Regions from separate parts of the Sphingobium sp. PAMC28499 genome, predicted to be linked through region 2. Evidence: predicted binding sites of a transcription regulator. Region 2 holds the regulator's gene; each other region holds the start of a gene.

Region 1 (5,214 bases), 210 kb from region 2:
CTCCGGGAACTTAGCAACGAAAGCAGCTTCCAGATGCTGGCTCGTGAAGGCCACGCTGTAGACAGTTTGGGGGAGCATGATGCCGTCGCCGGTATCGTGACGGCGAACCCAGATGACATACCCGCCCTTACCCGACAGCCATTCCATGCGGCGTTCGAAGACCTCATCGCGCTCATAGTCACGGTCGTCATGCTCGCTCAGAACCTGAAAATCGCGCGCCGGGGCAAAGCCGACGATGGCGGTGTAAACGATGCCCAGCACATAGGCACGGGCAATACGCCCATCGACAATCGCTTTGCTTTTTTGCCATTCCCGGTGCGCTGCAGTCACGCATTCTGCCGGGGGGAAACCGGCATCGGCCAGCTCTTCGGCATAGTCCCCATCGGACGCGCCCAGCATGTCGTAATCAAACATTTCACGCTGCGCCGCCGGGAACGCGGACAACGGATAATCAGTGCCGTCGATTGGCACGACCGGTTCAGAATTTGACACGAAAAACCTCCATGCGTGTCAGTTCACCGACAGCGACATGCTGGCGGCGCGATCGGCCTCAAGGGCCGGTTCGATCTGACGTTCGCTATGGAGAGTGGGCTACCGAGATACCCATCGCCGGAACGGCACGCTAACCGGGATGGGTGGAACCATCGTCGATTGCGATGGACGCCCTATACGCCTCCACTGATCGGAAGGCAACAAAAAAATGCAGCGATAACAGCACATTGATGGTTAAGGTGTGTGTGTGAATCTACTGAACCACGCGCGCGCGCGCGCGAGGGCGAGTCATGGATAACCCCGACGCCTTCCAGCGCCGGGGCACCGACGATAGGACTGAGCAGCCCCGTTCGAAGCATCCTACCGTCATATCAATTTATCGGTGCGGACCTCACGACGAAGCCATTCTTCTCGGCCCATTCCCGATATGTCGTCTTGCTTCCCTTGCTGATTTTCGTTTCCGGCCGCTGGAAGCAAATCTCGATGCGCCAATCTGGGTTTGCCTTCTTCACCGCCAGCATCTTCGCACGGTCGCTGGCCGGGAAAAATCCCTTGGTTTCGATGATGGTCTTGTTCGCGGCATCCACGAAATCCGGGGTGTATGTGTGGCTGGTCGTATAGGTCAATTTGATCGGTTCATACTGGTATGCAGGGCCGAACGCGGCACCGCATTTTGCTTCGAAGCCGTTCCGGTATCCGGTCATGGCTGGACGAACAGATCGGCTTCGGCCTTCCGCCTCCGTGTAAGCCCTGCAAGGGTCTTTCCAGCAGCCCTATTCCATCGGGCAAACTGTGCCGCTGCGCCGGCATAATCGCCCTGATTGAGCAGTCGTAGGAGTGTGCTGGACTGTAGCGCGCCGACGCCCACATTATAGGCAAAGCTGACCAGTGCGCCGAGTTGGTTCGGTGTTACCGCGACCCTGATAAGGGCATGGACCTTTCGCTCGAAAGCATCATATTCCTGAACCAGCCAAGCATCTGCTTGGGCTTGGGTGCAGGTATCGCCGCGCTTTACGTTGGTGGTTCGTCCCCAGCCGATGGTCCAGACACCAGCGGGACAGAGATAGGCTGATAGCTTACAGCCCTCGAATTGCTTGATTAGGTCAAGACCTTTACGGGATGATTGTGTCATCCCGTATCTATCAGTCTTGCAAAACGGCTCGTTTTGACCCTATATCAGGGCACATCTCCAGATTTCCGATAACTAATGGAGCAGGACAACTGCATCACATTATTGTTCGGAGAGATAAAATGACAAAAATCACCCTAACGCGATTCAACGTAAGCCCACGCTCTTACAGCTATCAGGACTGCTACAGAGCTTGCTTCGATCCTAATGCTGGCGAGAACTGTCCCGGCATCTTAGGCTATATGGACGGCCTCATTCAATTGATGGGCAAGTTCACCGCTGAACCGGCGGCATGGTCATTCGGTGAATGGAAGGGCAGCAAGGCCGCAAACAACCATGCAGAGTTCTGGCTGTCGGCATCGGCAATCGGCTTGGAATATCGCGGCAAAGACCTGTCCGCGAAAGCTGCCGCCCTGCACGAAAAGGCAGAGGCGCTAGGCTACGCGCATATCATTTTCGACTCGATGACGCGCAAGGGCGAGGACACGGTGACGATTGTGTTCCCCCTGACCGAGGCGATTAATGAAGGCCAATATGCAAGGCTGGCCAAGGTGCTGATGAGCGAACTGGACGAGTATCTGGCCGCAGACGGTAACTGCGCCATGACGCACCTATTCCATGTCCACGAACGCACCGCTGTTCAACGCTTCGACGGCGCGGTCATCGCTCCCAAGGCGAAGATCAAGGAGACGGCGAAACTCTACCAGTCGATGGACCCGAACCAGTATTGTGCAGGCGGCAAGCGCGCCGTGCCTCATCTGGTGGAGCCGACATATACGAGCCATGACGGCTTGTTCGAATGGGCACCCAGCGAGGCAGAAAAGGCGCAGCGAACAGCCGACGAATTGCTGGCGAGCATCGGCGTCAAACTGTCCTGATATTCGGCCCAGCAGGTAACTGCTGGGCCTTCCCACGACTTCGCGGATCAGTTCACTTTCACGACCTTGTAGCGAAGGCCCATCCCCGTCACTGCTCCGACCTCAAGCTGGATGTTTTTCACCATAATCATCGCAGGATAGGGTTCGCGCGGGATAGACAATTCTTCCGTGAAAGCGGGTCGCGCGATATCATTTTTGAATTCTCGATAGGAGAAGCGCAGCGTGTCTGCCGTGGCCCCCTGATATAGCAGAACCGTCTTGAATGCGTCCTCGCGGACAATCGAGATTTTGGTTTTCGAGTAAGGCACCGGAGTTTTCATTTTCCGAGCCATCGTCACCTCATCGGCAGCTTGCCGATCGAACGTCCCGTCGCCGTCATCGTCAAGGAAGCATGGACCAGCCGCGACTAAGCTGTCCTTCTCCGGCGCACATGCCTTCAGCTTTGCCTTGGTGGAGACAGGTATGAGTTTCGTGCCAGCCGGATATTTGCTTTCCAGCAGCCAGTCTCCCGCTTTTGCTTCGGCATCGAGTTGAGCGCCTTCGATGCTGTAGACACGCGCATAGCTGTAAATCTCACCACCCGCTGGAACGGTGGTTTCCACACCTAGCTCTGGAAACCTGATGGTTTCGACCTCTTGCGCGGCCAAAGGCGACGCAGCCAAAAGGATAGTTGCCCCAACAACAATCGCTCGCATTTTACCCCCGTTTTCGTCGGACCCCGACCAATCGGCGCGACCCTACCTCTTTAGCGATTGATCGCAAGCCTCTTGCCGTGTTCCCGCTTTGTTCCTTATACCGTTCGCATGACACAGCCTGATTCTCTCTGGCTCGCTCAGAGCCTTCTTCACGCTCCCGGCTGGGCGCGCGTCGCACTCACGGCACCGAATGAGCGTCTTCGCGAAAATGCTGCGCTGGAACTGGCGCAGAGCATTCTAGCGGCTTGGGAGCGCCAGCCAGCAATGCCAGATGCGCGACAGATGACCTTCCCGCTTTGAGGTGGGCGCAAACGTCACGCTTCGCAATCTAGGCGACTATCAGCGCAGGGGCGCAAATCTCTTCATCATCTGCGACTGCGGCCATTCAGGAGTTGTCGATGCGGGAAAGCTCAACAGGTTCTATCTCGTCCACTGCTGGAACACCGCAATGGAAACAGTCGGAGCGCATCTGCGCTGCTCGCGCTGTAGGGGCCATCCTAACCGATTTGCTCCCACGCCTCGCAGACCGGATCGCCCCGACTGGATGAGTTCGGAAGATCAGTGGAAACGCTTGGTCCGGCGTTTGAGGGGCTAAACAAACGCGAAACTGCGGGTTTCTCCTTGTTTGCACTACAATTTGTATGTGAACAGCCGCAACATGCTGATCCGCGACGAGAATATGGGTGACGGATCGATCGACCAGGCGGCCATATATACGCGCGAGGTTATCAAGCGGGCGATGGAACTGGGATCGGCAGCCCTGATCCTGGTGCATAATCACCCGTCGGGCGATCCATCGCCCAGCAAGCAGGATATCGAGATCACCCGCCAGATCGTCGAGGCCGGCAAGCGGCTGGGTATCGGCGTCCACGACCATATCATCATCGGCGCGCAGGGGCATAGCAGCCTGCGTGCGCAAGGACTGCTGTAGAATCAGGCGCCCTCGATCAGCTCGGACGGCCAGCCGATCCGCACCAGCAATCCATCCGGCCCGTTGATCCCGACCTCATACAGCCCCCATTCGCGATGGCGCAAAACGCCGCCTGGCCGGATGACCAGATCATCGACCAGCGCCGCGATCGCCGCCACATCGGGCGTGCGCAGATAGATGCCAAAGGGATTGTGCGCCGGCACATCCCAGGGCGGCGCGCCGGCCTGGGTCAGATGCACCTCGCACCCCCATCCCTCCATGATATGATAATGGTGATCACCGCCGACCCGCGCGAAGCCCAGCCTTTCCCAGAAGGCCAGGGCAATGGCGACGTTATTGCTGGGCACGATCGCAAAAGCGCCAACACTTGGAATTGCGGACATGGCCTTACCCTCCCGTTGCGCCGTTATGGTCACATGACAAAAAGGCCCCCGCCATGCCTGCGCGTGACGGGGGCCTTTTCAATCAAAGTGGCGCCGTTCAGCCGCCAAAACCGAAATTCAGGAATTCGGGCACCGGACCGTTCCAGCCATCGTCCGGACCATCATCGGGTTCCTGACGGCGGCCATGCGGCGCCGGCCGTGCAGCCGGCGCATCGCGGCGGTCGTCACGACGATCATCCCGCTTGTCGCTGCGCCGGTCATCCTTGCGCTCGGGCTTGCGGCGCGCGTCGCGGCCACCGGAACGCTCATTGTCGCGCTCCTCGCGATCGGCCTTGCGCGGCTCTTCCTTCGCGCGCGGCGCAGGCGCAGCCGCGACCGGCGTTTCGACATAGTCGATCTTGGTGCCGATCAGCTTCTGGATATTGTCGATCGCCTCGGCATCCTCGGCCGCGACGAAAGTATAGGCGACACCCTTGGCCCCCGCGCGACCGGTACGGCCGATGCGGTGGACATAGTCATCGGGATGCCAGGGCGCGTCGAAATTGAAGACGTGGCTGACGCCCTTGATATCGAGGCCGCGGGCTGCGACGTCCGACGCCACCAGGATGTTCACGCTGCCATCGCGGAACCGCTCCAGTTCGGCGATACGCGATGCCTGGTCGATGTCGCCATGGATCTCGCCCGACTTGAAGCCGTGACGCTGCAG
Region 2 (5,214 bases):
GCATGTCGCCCTCGACTTTCGCGCGCGGCCGGGACTAAAGGCTTGGCCCATGACCCTGTTGCCCGATCCCAGCGCGCCCCTGGCCGCCGACGAAGCCGCCCGCGCCTTCGACCTGCTGTTCGACGCCGATCTGTCGGACGAGGCGATCGCCGGCTTCCTCGTCACCATGGCGCGGCGCGGCGAGAGTGCGACGGAAATCGCCGCCGCCGCCCGTGCGATGCGCGCCCGGATGATCCCGGTCGATGCCCCCGAAGGCACGATCGACGTCTGCGGCACCGGCGGCGACGGCCATCATACGCTCAACGTCTCCACCGCCGTCAGCCTGGTGGTCGCAGCCGCCGGCGTGCCGGTCGCCAAGCATGGCAATCGCGCCGCCTCGTCCAAGGCGGGGGCCGCCGATACGCTGGAAGCGCTCGGCCTCGACCTGGATCGCGCCGCCGCCACGGCGGAAGCGACGCTCAAGGATCTGGGCATCTGCTTCCTGTTCGCGCAAAATTATCATCCTGCGCTCAAGCGTCTCGGTCCGATCCGCCGGTCGATCGGCGAACGCACCATCTTCAACCTGATGGGGCCGCTCGCCAATCCCGCCAATGTCCGCCGCCAGCTCGTCGGCATCGCTCGCCCCGCTTATGTCCCCATCTATGCCGATGCGCTGGGCCAGCTGGGCGCGACCCATGCGATGATCGTGTCGGGCGACGAAGGGCTCGACGAACTCTCGCTCGCCGGTGGCAACGACATTGCCGAGGTGACGGCCGACGGCGTGGTCGCGATGCGTCGCCTGACGGCGGCGGACCTCGGCCTCTCGACCCATCCCGTCACTGCCATTCGCGGCGGCGACCCGGCCCATAATGCCGCGGCGCTCCGTGCCCTGCTCCAGGGTGAGGCCGGCGCCTATCGCGACGCCGTGCTGCTCAACGCCGCCGCCGCTTTGGTGGTGGCTGACGCTGCCCATGATTTCCAGGAAGGCGTCGAACAGGCCGCCGAGGCGATCGACAACGGCCTTGCCAACGCGCTCCTCAATTGCTGGATTGCCTATCAATGACCAACAAGCTCATCGAAATCTGCGATTTCAAGCGCGAGGACGTCGCCCGCCGCAAGGCCGCGACAACGATCGCGTCGCTCCACGCCCGCGCCAGCGAGCAGACCCCGCCGCGCGGTTTCCGCAAGGCGCTGGACGACGCCGCCCGTTCGGGCTTCGGCCTGATTGCCGAGGTGAAGAAGGCCAGCCCGTCCAAGGGGCTGATCCGCGCCGATTTCGATCCGCCCGCCCATGCGGTGGCCTATGCCGCCGGTGGCGCTGCCTGCCTTTCGGTGCTGACCGACGAGCCCTATTTCCAGGGTCATGACGATTATCTGATGGCCGCCCGCTCTGCCTGCGCCCTGCCCGTGCTGCGCAAGGATTTCATCGTCGATCCCTGGCAGATCCTCGAAAGCCGCGCGCTCGGCGCCGACGCGATCCTGATCATCGTCGCCGCGCTGGACGACGGCCAGATGCAGGAGATCGAGGATGCCGCGCTTGGCCTTGGCATGGATGCCCTGATCGAGGTGCATGACGAGGCCGAACTTGAACGCGCGCTCAAGCTCCGCTCACGCCTGATCGGCGTCAACAACCGCGACCTGCGCGATTTCAGCGTCGATTTCGCCCGCACCTATGAACTGGTGGGCAAGGCGCCCGACGGCTGCACCTTTGTCGCCGAAAGCGGCCTTGGTTCGCATGCCGACCTCACCGCCATGGCCGATCATGGCGTGCGCTGCTTCCTGGTCGGCGAAACCCTGATGCGCCAGGCCGATGTCGAGGCCGCGACACGCAACCTGCTGACGGGCGCATGACCGGCCTCACCCATCTTGATGAAGACGGCGCCGCCCGCATGGTCGATGTCTCGGCCAAGGCCGTGACTGCGCGCGAGGCGGTGGCCGCCGGCCGCATCACCATGGCCGCCGACGCCGCACAGGCGATCGCCGCCGGCCTCGTCAAGAAGGGCGATGTGCTGGCCGTCGCCCGCGTCGCTGGCATCATGGCGGCCAAGCGCACCGCCGAACTGATCCCGCTCTGCCATCCGATCCCGCTGAGCGCCGTCACCATCGACTTTACCCTCCACGACGACGGCGTCACCGTCACCGCAACCGCGCGCACCGCCGGCCAGACCGGGGTGGAGATGGAGGCGCTGACGGCCGCGACCGCCGCACTCCTGACCGTCTATGACATGGCCAAGGCGCTCGATAAGGGCATGATAATCGGCGATGTCCGCCTGCTCGCCAAGCGCGGCGGCAAGTCGGGCGACTGGACCGCGCCGGAGCATGCCAGCCGATGAGCCTGATGCCGGTCGCGGACGCGCAGGCGCGGCTCCTTGCCCTTGCCGATCCGCTGCCGGCCGAACATGTGCCCGTCGCCGCCTGTGCCGGTCGCTGGCTCGCCACCGACATCACCGCACTCCGCGACCAGCCCTGGGCCGATCTTTCCGCGATGGACGGCTATGCCGTGCGGGCGTCCGAAGGCGCCGGGCCGTGGCAGCTGGTCGCCACCAGCAGCGCGGGCGACGCCGATATCCCGGCCCTGCAACCGGGCCAGGCTTGCCGCATCTTCACCGGCGCGCCCTTGCCGGCCGGCGCCGATGCGATCCTGATCCAGGAAAATGCCACGCGCGACGGCGACAAACTGACCGCGCATGACGGCATATTGACGCCCGGCAGGCATGTCCGCCCGCTCGGCTCCGATTTCCGCGCCGGCACGCTGCTGGTCAGCGCCGGCAGCCGCCTCACGCCGGGTCAGATCGCGCTTGCCGTCCTTGGCGGCCATGGCAGCCTGCCCGTCGGCGCCCGGCCCCGCATCGCCCTGCTCTCGACCGGCAATGAACTTGTTCCCCCCGGCGCGCCGACGCCGCCGGGCTATCTCCCCTCGTCCAACGCGCCGATGCTCGCCGCCCTGCTCGCCGCCCTGCCCTGCGACGTGATCGACCTTGGCATCGTGCCCGACGATCTTGACGCCATGACGCAGGCGCTGGAACAGGCGGCACAGGCCGACATCATCGTCTCGACCGGCGGCGCCTCGGTCGGCGATCATGACTATGTCCGCCCCGCCTTTGCGGCCGCCGGCGGCACGCTCGATTTCTACAAGATCGCGATGCGGCCGGGCAAACCGCTCATGGCCGGGCGCCTCGGCAACGCGACCTTTCTCGGCCTGCCGGGCAATCCGGTCTCCGCCTTCGTCACCGGCACCCTCTTCCTCTGCCCGATGGTCCGCCATCTCGCCGGATCGCGCGCGCCGCTGCCGCCGATCGTGCAGGCCCGCCTTGCCGCGCCGCTCGGTGCGACCGCCGAACGCGACGATTATCTGCGCGCCTATCGCGCCACCGACGGTATTGTTTCCGTCACCGCGCAGGACAGCGCCGCCACCGCCGCCATGGCGCTGGCCGACTGCCTGATCCGCCGTCCGGCCGGTTCAGCCCCCGCCATTGCCGGCGACATGGTCGACATCATCCCGCTCACTGCCTGACCGGCAAAAGCGGGGCATGGCTTAACGCGCTTGACTTGCCCCCTTCCGTTTCCTATGCGTTCTTCATTCGTTCCATGGAGGACCGCCGATGTTGACGCCCAAGCAGCAGGAATTGCTGAGCTTCATTCAGACCCGGCTGGAAGAAGGCGGCGTGTCCCCTTCGTTCGAGGAGATGAAGGACGCGCTCGACCTGCGCTCCAAGTCCGGCATCCACCGGCTGATCAATGCGCTGGAGGAACGCGGCTTCATCCGCCGCCTGCCCAACCGCGCCCGCGCGCTCGAAGTGTTGAAGCTGCCCGACGCGATGCATCGCGCACCCGCGCCGGCCATTCCGACGCCCAAGATATCGGCTCCGGCCGTGCTGCTGCCGACCGCCGCCAATGACGTGATCGAAATCCCGCTGCACGGCCGCATCGCCGCCGGCGTCCCGATCGAGGCGATGGAAAGCCACACCATGCTCTCCGTCCCCGCCGCCTTGCTCGGCTCGGGCGATCATTATGCGCTCGAAGTCTCGGGGGACTCGATGATGGAGGCCGGCATTCTCGACGGTGACTTCGCGCTGATCCAGCGCACCGATGTCGCGCGCGAAGGCCAGATCGTCGTCGCCCTGATCGACGACGCCGAAGCGACGCTCAAATATTTCCGCCGCGAAGGCAGCCGGGTCAGGCTCGATCCCGCCAATGCCGCCTATGAACCGCAGATCTACGATCCGCGCCAGGTCCGCATCCAGGGCAAGCTCGCCGGCCTGTTGCGCCGCTACAACTGACCGGCTGTTCGGGGCCGGCGGCGCACGATCCACGGATGCGCGTCTCCGGGCCGATGGACGGTGTGAACTTTGCCGCTTTCAAGGCCAATCGATAGGCCGCTGGTGCGGGATAGCAGCCGGCGGTCGATCTTCATCCAGCGCGGCCGGCACCACCAGGGCAGGCCCCGGTCGCTGATGACGATATCCGCCGCCGCGCAATCCCGCTCCAATATCGGCCGATCGACCAGCATCGCATTGCGCGTCACCAGCAAGCGCCAGTCGCGCCCGCCCCGCGGCAACGTCACGGCGCACAGATCGGTCGAACAGCGCGCTTGCGGCATCTTCGCGATCGCCTCCAGCGTCCCGTCATAGCCCGCGCTCTCGCTCAGCACGTCGCGCACATAATCACCCGCCCCCTCGCGTAGCAGCGCCATCGCCCCCGCCGGCGTCCGCACCGCGACATGCCGCCCATCGCCCGTCACCACGATATCGGGCGGCGCCAGCAGCGCGATGCCGGCCAGGCCGATTGCGATTGGCCCCAACCCCAGCCAGCGCCAGCGACTGCGCCACAGCAGGCACCACAGACCACCAACGACAATGATCCCGAAAATCCAGCCCGGCACCGCCGGCGCCAGCATCACCGCCATCGGGCTGGCCGCCACGCCGTGCGCCACGGCCAGCAACAGCGCGATCGCCTTGGCCGTGAGCCACCAGAAGGGCGCGCCCAGCCCGACGAGGTCGAAGCCCAGTGCCAGCGCCTCCAGCGGCATGATGACGAAGGTGGTGAGCGGGATCGCGACCAGATTGGCCACCGCGCCGAGCAAACCTGCCTTGTGAAAATGGAAAAGGGCAATCGGCGCCAGCACCAGTTCGATGGCAAGGCCGGTCATCAGCATCGCCGCCACCGTCCGTCCGGCCTTGCGCGGCCAAGGCTCGTCCCGCGCCATCGCGAACGCCTTGAACCGCCGATGCTCGC
Region 3 (5,214 bases), 1.2 Mb from region 2:
TCGATGTGCCGCTATTGCCCATGTCGAGCGCTTCCTGCGGCTGGAGCAGGCCGCCGACGCCGACGCCATGAATATGCCAGATGCCGTCATCGTCACGGCGGATGTCGGCGCCCATGGCGCGCCCACCGCCGCCATCGGCGGCGGATACTTTGGTAATTTTCGCGCCCATGGCGCGAAGGGCGGCCGCGGTGGCCAGCACATCCTCGCCTTCCAGCAGGCCTTCGACCCGGCTTTCGCCCACGGCCAGGGCGGACAGCATCAGCGAACGGTGGGAAATGCTCTTGTCGCCCGGAACCGCGACGCTGCCGGACAGGGCAGGGGCGGCGGTGAAGGTCATCGGGCTGGGTTGGTCATTATGGCTGGTCACGGGGTATCCATCATCTTGGAACCGAAAAAATGCGCCCGGCTTTTGACAGCGCGGTTTCGCTATGGCAAGGCGCCCGACGTTTCGTGGCCGACTTCTGTCGTGCCGCGTGATTTCTGTTTGAGCATCGAAGAAGGAACAGGCCGGACATGGTGAAGGCTGAATGGGGCACGAAGCGGACCTGCCCGAAATGCGCGACTCGCTTCTATGACCTGGGCAAGGACGACCCGGTGACCTGCATCAACTGCGGCGCCGCCTGGGAGCCCGAACCGGTGCTGAAGTCGAAGCAGCCGCTGCCCTATGAAGAGGCCGCGCCCAAGAAGGTCGTGGAAACGGCCGATGGTGAGCTGGAGACGGCGGACGATGATCTGGACATCGATCTGGACGTCGATGATGATGGCGATTCGCCGGATAATGACGTCGATCTGGGCGGCGATGACGACCTGGGCGTCGATGCCGGCAACGATGACGGCGACGACGACAATTAAGTGAAAATTCTGCTTGCCAACGGGATCGCCTGATCCTAGAGGCAGCGACCTCCGAGGCGCCGGACCCAACGGCGCCTCAAGATGGTACGGGGCCTTAGCTCAGCTGGGAGAGCGCCTGCATGGCATGCAGGAGGTCAGCGGTTCGATCCCGCTAGGCTCCACCAATTTTTTCGGCCGACGGCTTGTGCCGGACATGGTTTGATCCATCGGGACGCGGTTCGCACCGTATCAGGATGGGGCCTTAGCTCAGCTGGGAGAGCGCCTGCATGGCATGCAGGAGGTCAGCGGTTCGATCCCGCTAGGCTCCACCAATTTTTTCGGCCGACGGCTTTTGCCGGACATGGTCTGATCCATCGGGACGCGGTTTGCGCCGTATCAGGATGGGGCCTTAGCTCAGCTGGGAGAGCGCCTGCATGGCATGCAGGAGGTCAGCGGTTCGATCCCGCTAGGCTCCACCATTTTTCTTCACATAGCATCATGCACACGCGCCCCATGGGATTGCGTTGATGGCCTTCGGATTCGGTCGGGCTGGCTGCGGTGTCGTTGCCGATTGGCGGCAAATTTCACTACATTCGCAATAACGATGTCGGGCTTTGACGGCTGACGACCAATTCCAGACCTGTTCCCCCTCCCGCAGGCGGGAGGGGGTTAGGGGGTGGGCTGGGCGTCGCACAAGCCCACCCCGCTGCGACTAATGCGCTTCGCGCATAAGTCTCGCAGCCCCTCCCGCGTGCGGGAGGGGAATGGCGGAAAACCACCCTCTTAGGCCATTCCTGCCTTCGCGAATGAGGACGGGGCAACGCCGTTCAGGCCAGCGTGATGAAGCTGTCCATCACCCGCTTGCGGCCGGCGGTTTCGAAGTCGATTTCCAGCTTGTTGCCCTCGATCGCGGCGATCGTGCCATAGCCGAATTTCTGGTGGAAGACGCGCTGGCCGACGGACACATCGTCGCGGCCCTTGTTGCCGAGCGACACGGCGGAGGTGCGGGCTTCGACGATTCGCACGGGTTCGCGACTGAACTGGCCGCTGGTCTGGGCGCGTTGCCAGCCGGGGCCGCGCGACGAGCCGCGCGCGACATTGGCGAAGGGATCGTCCCGTTCGGACCAGTTGGCGCGCCAGAGCGAGGCGCCGCCGGACATGCTGCTTTCCTCGTCCACATGTTCGGGTGGCAATTCTCCGACGAAGCGGGAGGGGATGCTACTGGTCCACTGGCCATAGATGCGGCGGTTGGCGGCATGAAGGATGGTACAGCGTTTGCGCGCACGGGTGATCGCCACATAGGCGAGGCGCCGTTCCTCCTCCAGGCTGTTGAGCCCGCCTTCGTCGAGTGCGCGCTGCGAGGGGAAGATGCCTTCCTCCCAGCCGGCGAGGAAGACATTGTCGAATTCCAGCCCCTTGGCGGCGTGGATGGTCATGATGGTGAGCTTCTGCTCATCCTGCTGCGCCTCATTGTCCATGACCAGGCTGACATGTTCGAGGAAGGCGCCCAGCGTCTCATATTCCTCCATCGCGCGGGTGAGTTCGCTCAGATTTTCGAGCCGCCCGGCGCTCTCGGTCGAACGTTCGGCCTGGAGCGTGGCGGTATAGCCGCTTTCGTCCAGGATCTGGCGCGCCAGTTCGGCATGGGGCAGTTGTGCGGCGCGATCGCGCCAGCGGGCGAAGTCGCCGATGAAGGCGCCGAGCGAACGGCGCGCCTGGGGTGTCAGTTCGTCGGTGTCGAGGATGCGGGCGGCGGCAAGGGCGAGGGGAATGCCCTCCGCGCGCGCCAGCCGGTGCAGCTTCTCGACCGCCTTGTCGCCCAGGCCGCGCTTCGGCACGTTGACGATGCGTTCGAAGGCCAGGTCGTCGGCCGGCTGGTTGACGAGGCGCAGATAGGCGAGCGCGTCGCGGATTTCGGCGCGCTCATAGAAGCGGAAGCCACCGACGATGCGATAGGGCAGGCCGATCTGGATGAAGCGGTCTTCGAATTCGCGGGTCTGGTGCTGGGCGCGGACGAGGATCGCGACCTCGTCCAGCGAGCCGCCGGCGCGGGCGATCGCCTCGATCTCGTCGCCAACGCGGCGGGCTTCTTCCGGCCCGTCCCACACGCCCAGCACGCGCACCTTTTCGCCGACGTCGATGTCGGTCCACAATGTCTTGCCCAGGCGATTGCCATTTTCCGCGATCACCCCGGAGGCGGCGCCCAGGATATGCGGGGTGGAGCGGTAATTCTGTTCCAGCCGGACGATGACCGCGCCCGGAAAATCCTTTTCGAACCGCAGGATATTGGCGACTTCTGCACCGCGCCATGAATAGATGGACTGATCGTCGTCGCCGACGCAGCAGATATTCTTGCGGGTCTGGGCGAGGAGGCGGAGCCAGAGATACTGGCTGGAGTTGGTGTCCTGATACTCGTCCACCATGATATATTTGAAGCGCTGCTGATATTGTTCCAGCACGTCGCGGTGGCGCTTCAAGATGGTGAGAGAGTGGAGCAGCAAGTCACCGAAATCGCAGGCATTCACCTCGCGCAAACGGGCCTGATAGGCGGCATAGAGCTTTTGCCCCTTGCCATGGGCATAGCCCTCCGCCTCGCCAGCGCCGACTTCCTCCGGGGTGAGGCCCTTATTCTTCCACTGGTCGATCAGACCGGCGAGTTGGCGGGCGGGCCAGCGCTTCTCGTCAATCCCCTCCGCCTGGATCAGCTGCTTCATCAGGCGCAACTGGTCATCGGTGTCGAGGATGGTGAAATTGGACTGAAGGCCCACCAGTTCAGCATGGCGGCGCAGCATCTTGGCCGCGATCGCGTGGAAGGTGCCGAGCCAGGGCATGCCCTCGACCGCCGGGCCGATCATCCGGCCGACGCGCTCGCGCATTTCCCGTGCCGCCTTGTTGGTGAAGGTCACGGCCAGGATTTCCGATGGCCAGGCGCGCTGGGTCGCGACCAGATGGGCGAGGCGGGCGGTGAGCGCCGCGGTCTTGCCCGTGCCCGCGCCGGCCAGCACCAACACCGGCCCCTCCGTAGTCAGCACAGCTTCGCGCTGCGGTTCGTTGAGGCCCTTCAGATAGGGCGGGTCATTGGGAGAGGGGGCAGGCACGGTCATGGGCGATCAACTAGGGATGGGCGGTTGCGGGGGCAAGGGCGGATGGCCTTGCGGCGGGAGGCAATCTATGAGAACAAAAAGAGAATCACGCAAGATGCGAATGGAGCAAGATGATGGTGACGGGGCGGTGCCAGTGCGGGGCGATCCATTATGCGGCGGAGGGCGAGCCGGTTTACAGCGCGCTGTGCCATTGCAGCGATTGTCGGATGAGCGCGGGCGCGCCGATGGTCGGCTGGGCGCTGTTCCCGCATGACAAGGTGACGATAGAGGGCGATCCGGTCACCTATCAGTCGTCGGATAATGCGACCCGCCATTTCTGCGGCACCTGCGGCACCGGGCTGTTCTACACCAACCCGACGGTGTTTCCCGGTATGATCGACATCCAGAGCGCGACGTTGGACGACCAGAGCGCCTTTCCGCCGGCGGTGCATGTCCAATATGCCGAGGCGGCGCCGTGGATGGCGGCGGCGCATGACCTGACCCGGTTCGATCGATACCCGTCGGACTGAGCGCGCGGTCGGCGTCAGCGGCGGCACGGTTCGTCGCTGACGCGGAACAGGCATGCGGGGCGGCCGGTTTTTCCTTTGCTCGGGGCAAGGAGTAGAAGGATCAACCCGATGAAGATCATCATGATCGCCGGCTTTGCCGCTTTGTCGATGGCGGCGCTGCCCGGTCAGGCCGGGGCGCAGGCGATGTCGCCGCCGGCCCAGAACCAGGATCCCAATGCGGCCCAGCCGACCGGCGCGGTGCCGGCCGAGACGGGCATGGTGCCGGCGCCGGCGGACGTGCCGCGCGATCCGGCTGCGCCTGTGGGCACGGCGGCCAATCCTGTGACGGTGGGCGGCAACATGACGCCGCCGCCGACCGAGGCGAAGGCTTATCCGGTCTGCGGCAAGGGCGTGCAGGACGGTTGCGTCAATCCGGGCGAGGCGAAGAAGAGGATGCGCAGGCCGGGCTGACATCCGGATTGGGATCGGCGGCGGCAGGGGTGGGCAGGGCGGCGATGAGCGCCGCGAGGCCAGTCCGGTCGCGCGCCGCGTCGGCCAGGCTATAGCCGTCCAGCACCGTCAGGAAAGCACCGACCGCCTGCGCCAATATGCCTGACAAGCCGCAGGCCGGGCGGATCGCACAGGATGCGCAATCGGCCATCGCCATGTCCGGCTCGCTATGGCGTACGACCGCGCCGATGCGGATATCGACAGGATCGGCGGCAAGGGCGAAGCCGCCGCCCCGACCGCGCTGGGTGCGGATGAAGCCACCCTGGCCCAGGCCATGCACC

What was found. The regulator LexA, encoded in region 2, represses DNA repair genes until DNA is damaged. The targets are predictions, from matches to a motif close to GTTCCNCNCTTGTTCT.
Region 1: E5554_RS23535 (DUF6771 family protein) is a predicted target of LexA. The motif match lies at 3,274-3,289, and genes of this name have one in related genera.
Region 3: E5554_RS11785 (UvrD-helicase domain-containing protein) is a predicted target of LexA. The motif match lies at 4,006-4,021, and genes of this name have one in related genera.

The regions. Positions count from the first base shown of each region.
Region 1 covers NZ_CP039248.1:3,374,114-3,379,327, forward strand. The annotation lists gene E5554_RS16130 (hypothetical protein) at 1-492, opposite strand, end outside; gene E5554_RS16135 (endodeoxyribonuclease) at 864-1,196, opposite strand; gene E5554_RS16140 (lysozyme) at 1,193-1,624, opposite strand; gene E5554_RS16145 (hypothetical protein) at 1,744-2,499, shown strand; gene E5554_RS16150 (hypothetical protein) at 2,547-3,194, opposite strand; gene E5554_RS23535 (DUF6771 family protein) at 3,303-3,494, shown strand; partial or broken gene E5554_RS16160 (JAB domain-containing protein) at 3,832-4,125, shown strand; gene E5554_RS16165 (VOC family protein) at 4,128-4,508, opposite strand; gene E5554_RS16170 (DEAD/DEAH box helicase) at 4,606-5,214, opposite strand, start outside.
Region 2 covers NZ_CP039248.1:3,585,143-3,590,356, forward strand. The annotation lists gene trpD (anthranilate phosphoribosyltransferase) at 50-1,042, shown strand; gene trpC (indole-3-glycerol phosphate synthase TrpC) at 1,039-1,830, shown strand; gene moaC (cyclic pyranopterin monophosphate synthase MoaC) at 1,827-2,312, shown strand; gene glp (gephyrin-like molybdotransferase Glp) at 2,309-3,493, shown strand; gene lexA (transcriptional repressor LexA) at 3,582-4,259, shown strand; gene E5554_RS17135 (ComEC/Rec2 family competence protein) at 4,250-5,214, opposite strand, start outside.
Region 3 covers NZ_CP039248.1:2,422,768-2,427,981, forward strand. The annotation lists gene aroA (3-phosphoshikimate 1-carboxyvinyltransferase) at 1-367, opposite strand, end outside; gene E5554_RS11765 (TIGR02300 family protein) at 514-852, shown strand; tRNA gene E5554_RS11770 (tRNA-Ala) at 941-1,016, shown strand; tRNA gene E5554_RS11775 (tRNA-Ala) at 1,088-1,163, shown strand; tRNA gene E5554_RS11780 (tRNA-Ala) at 1,235-1,310, shown strand; gene E5554_RS11785 (UvrD-helicase domain-containing protein) at 1,659-3,935, opposite strand; gene E5554_RS11790 (GFA family protein) at 4,049-4,444, shown strand; gene E5554_RS11795 (hypothetical protein) at 4,553-4,894, shown strand; gene E5554_RS11800 (Rrf2 family transcriptional regulator) at 4,851-5,214, opposite strand, start outside.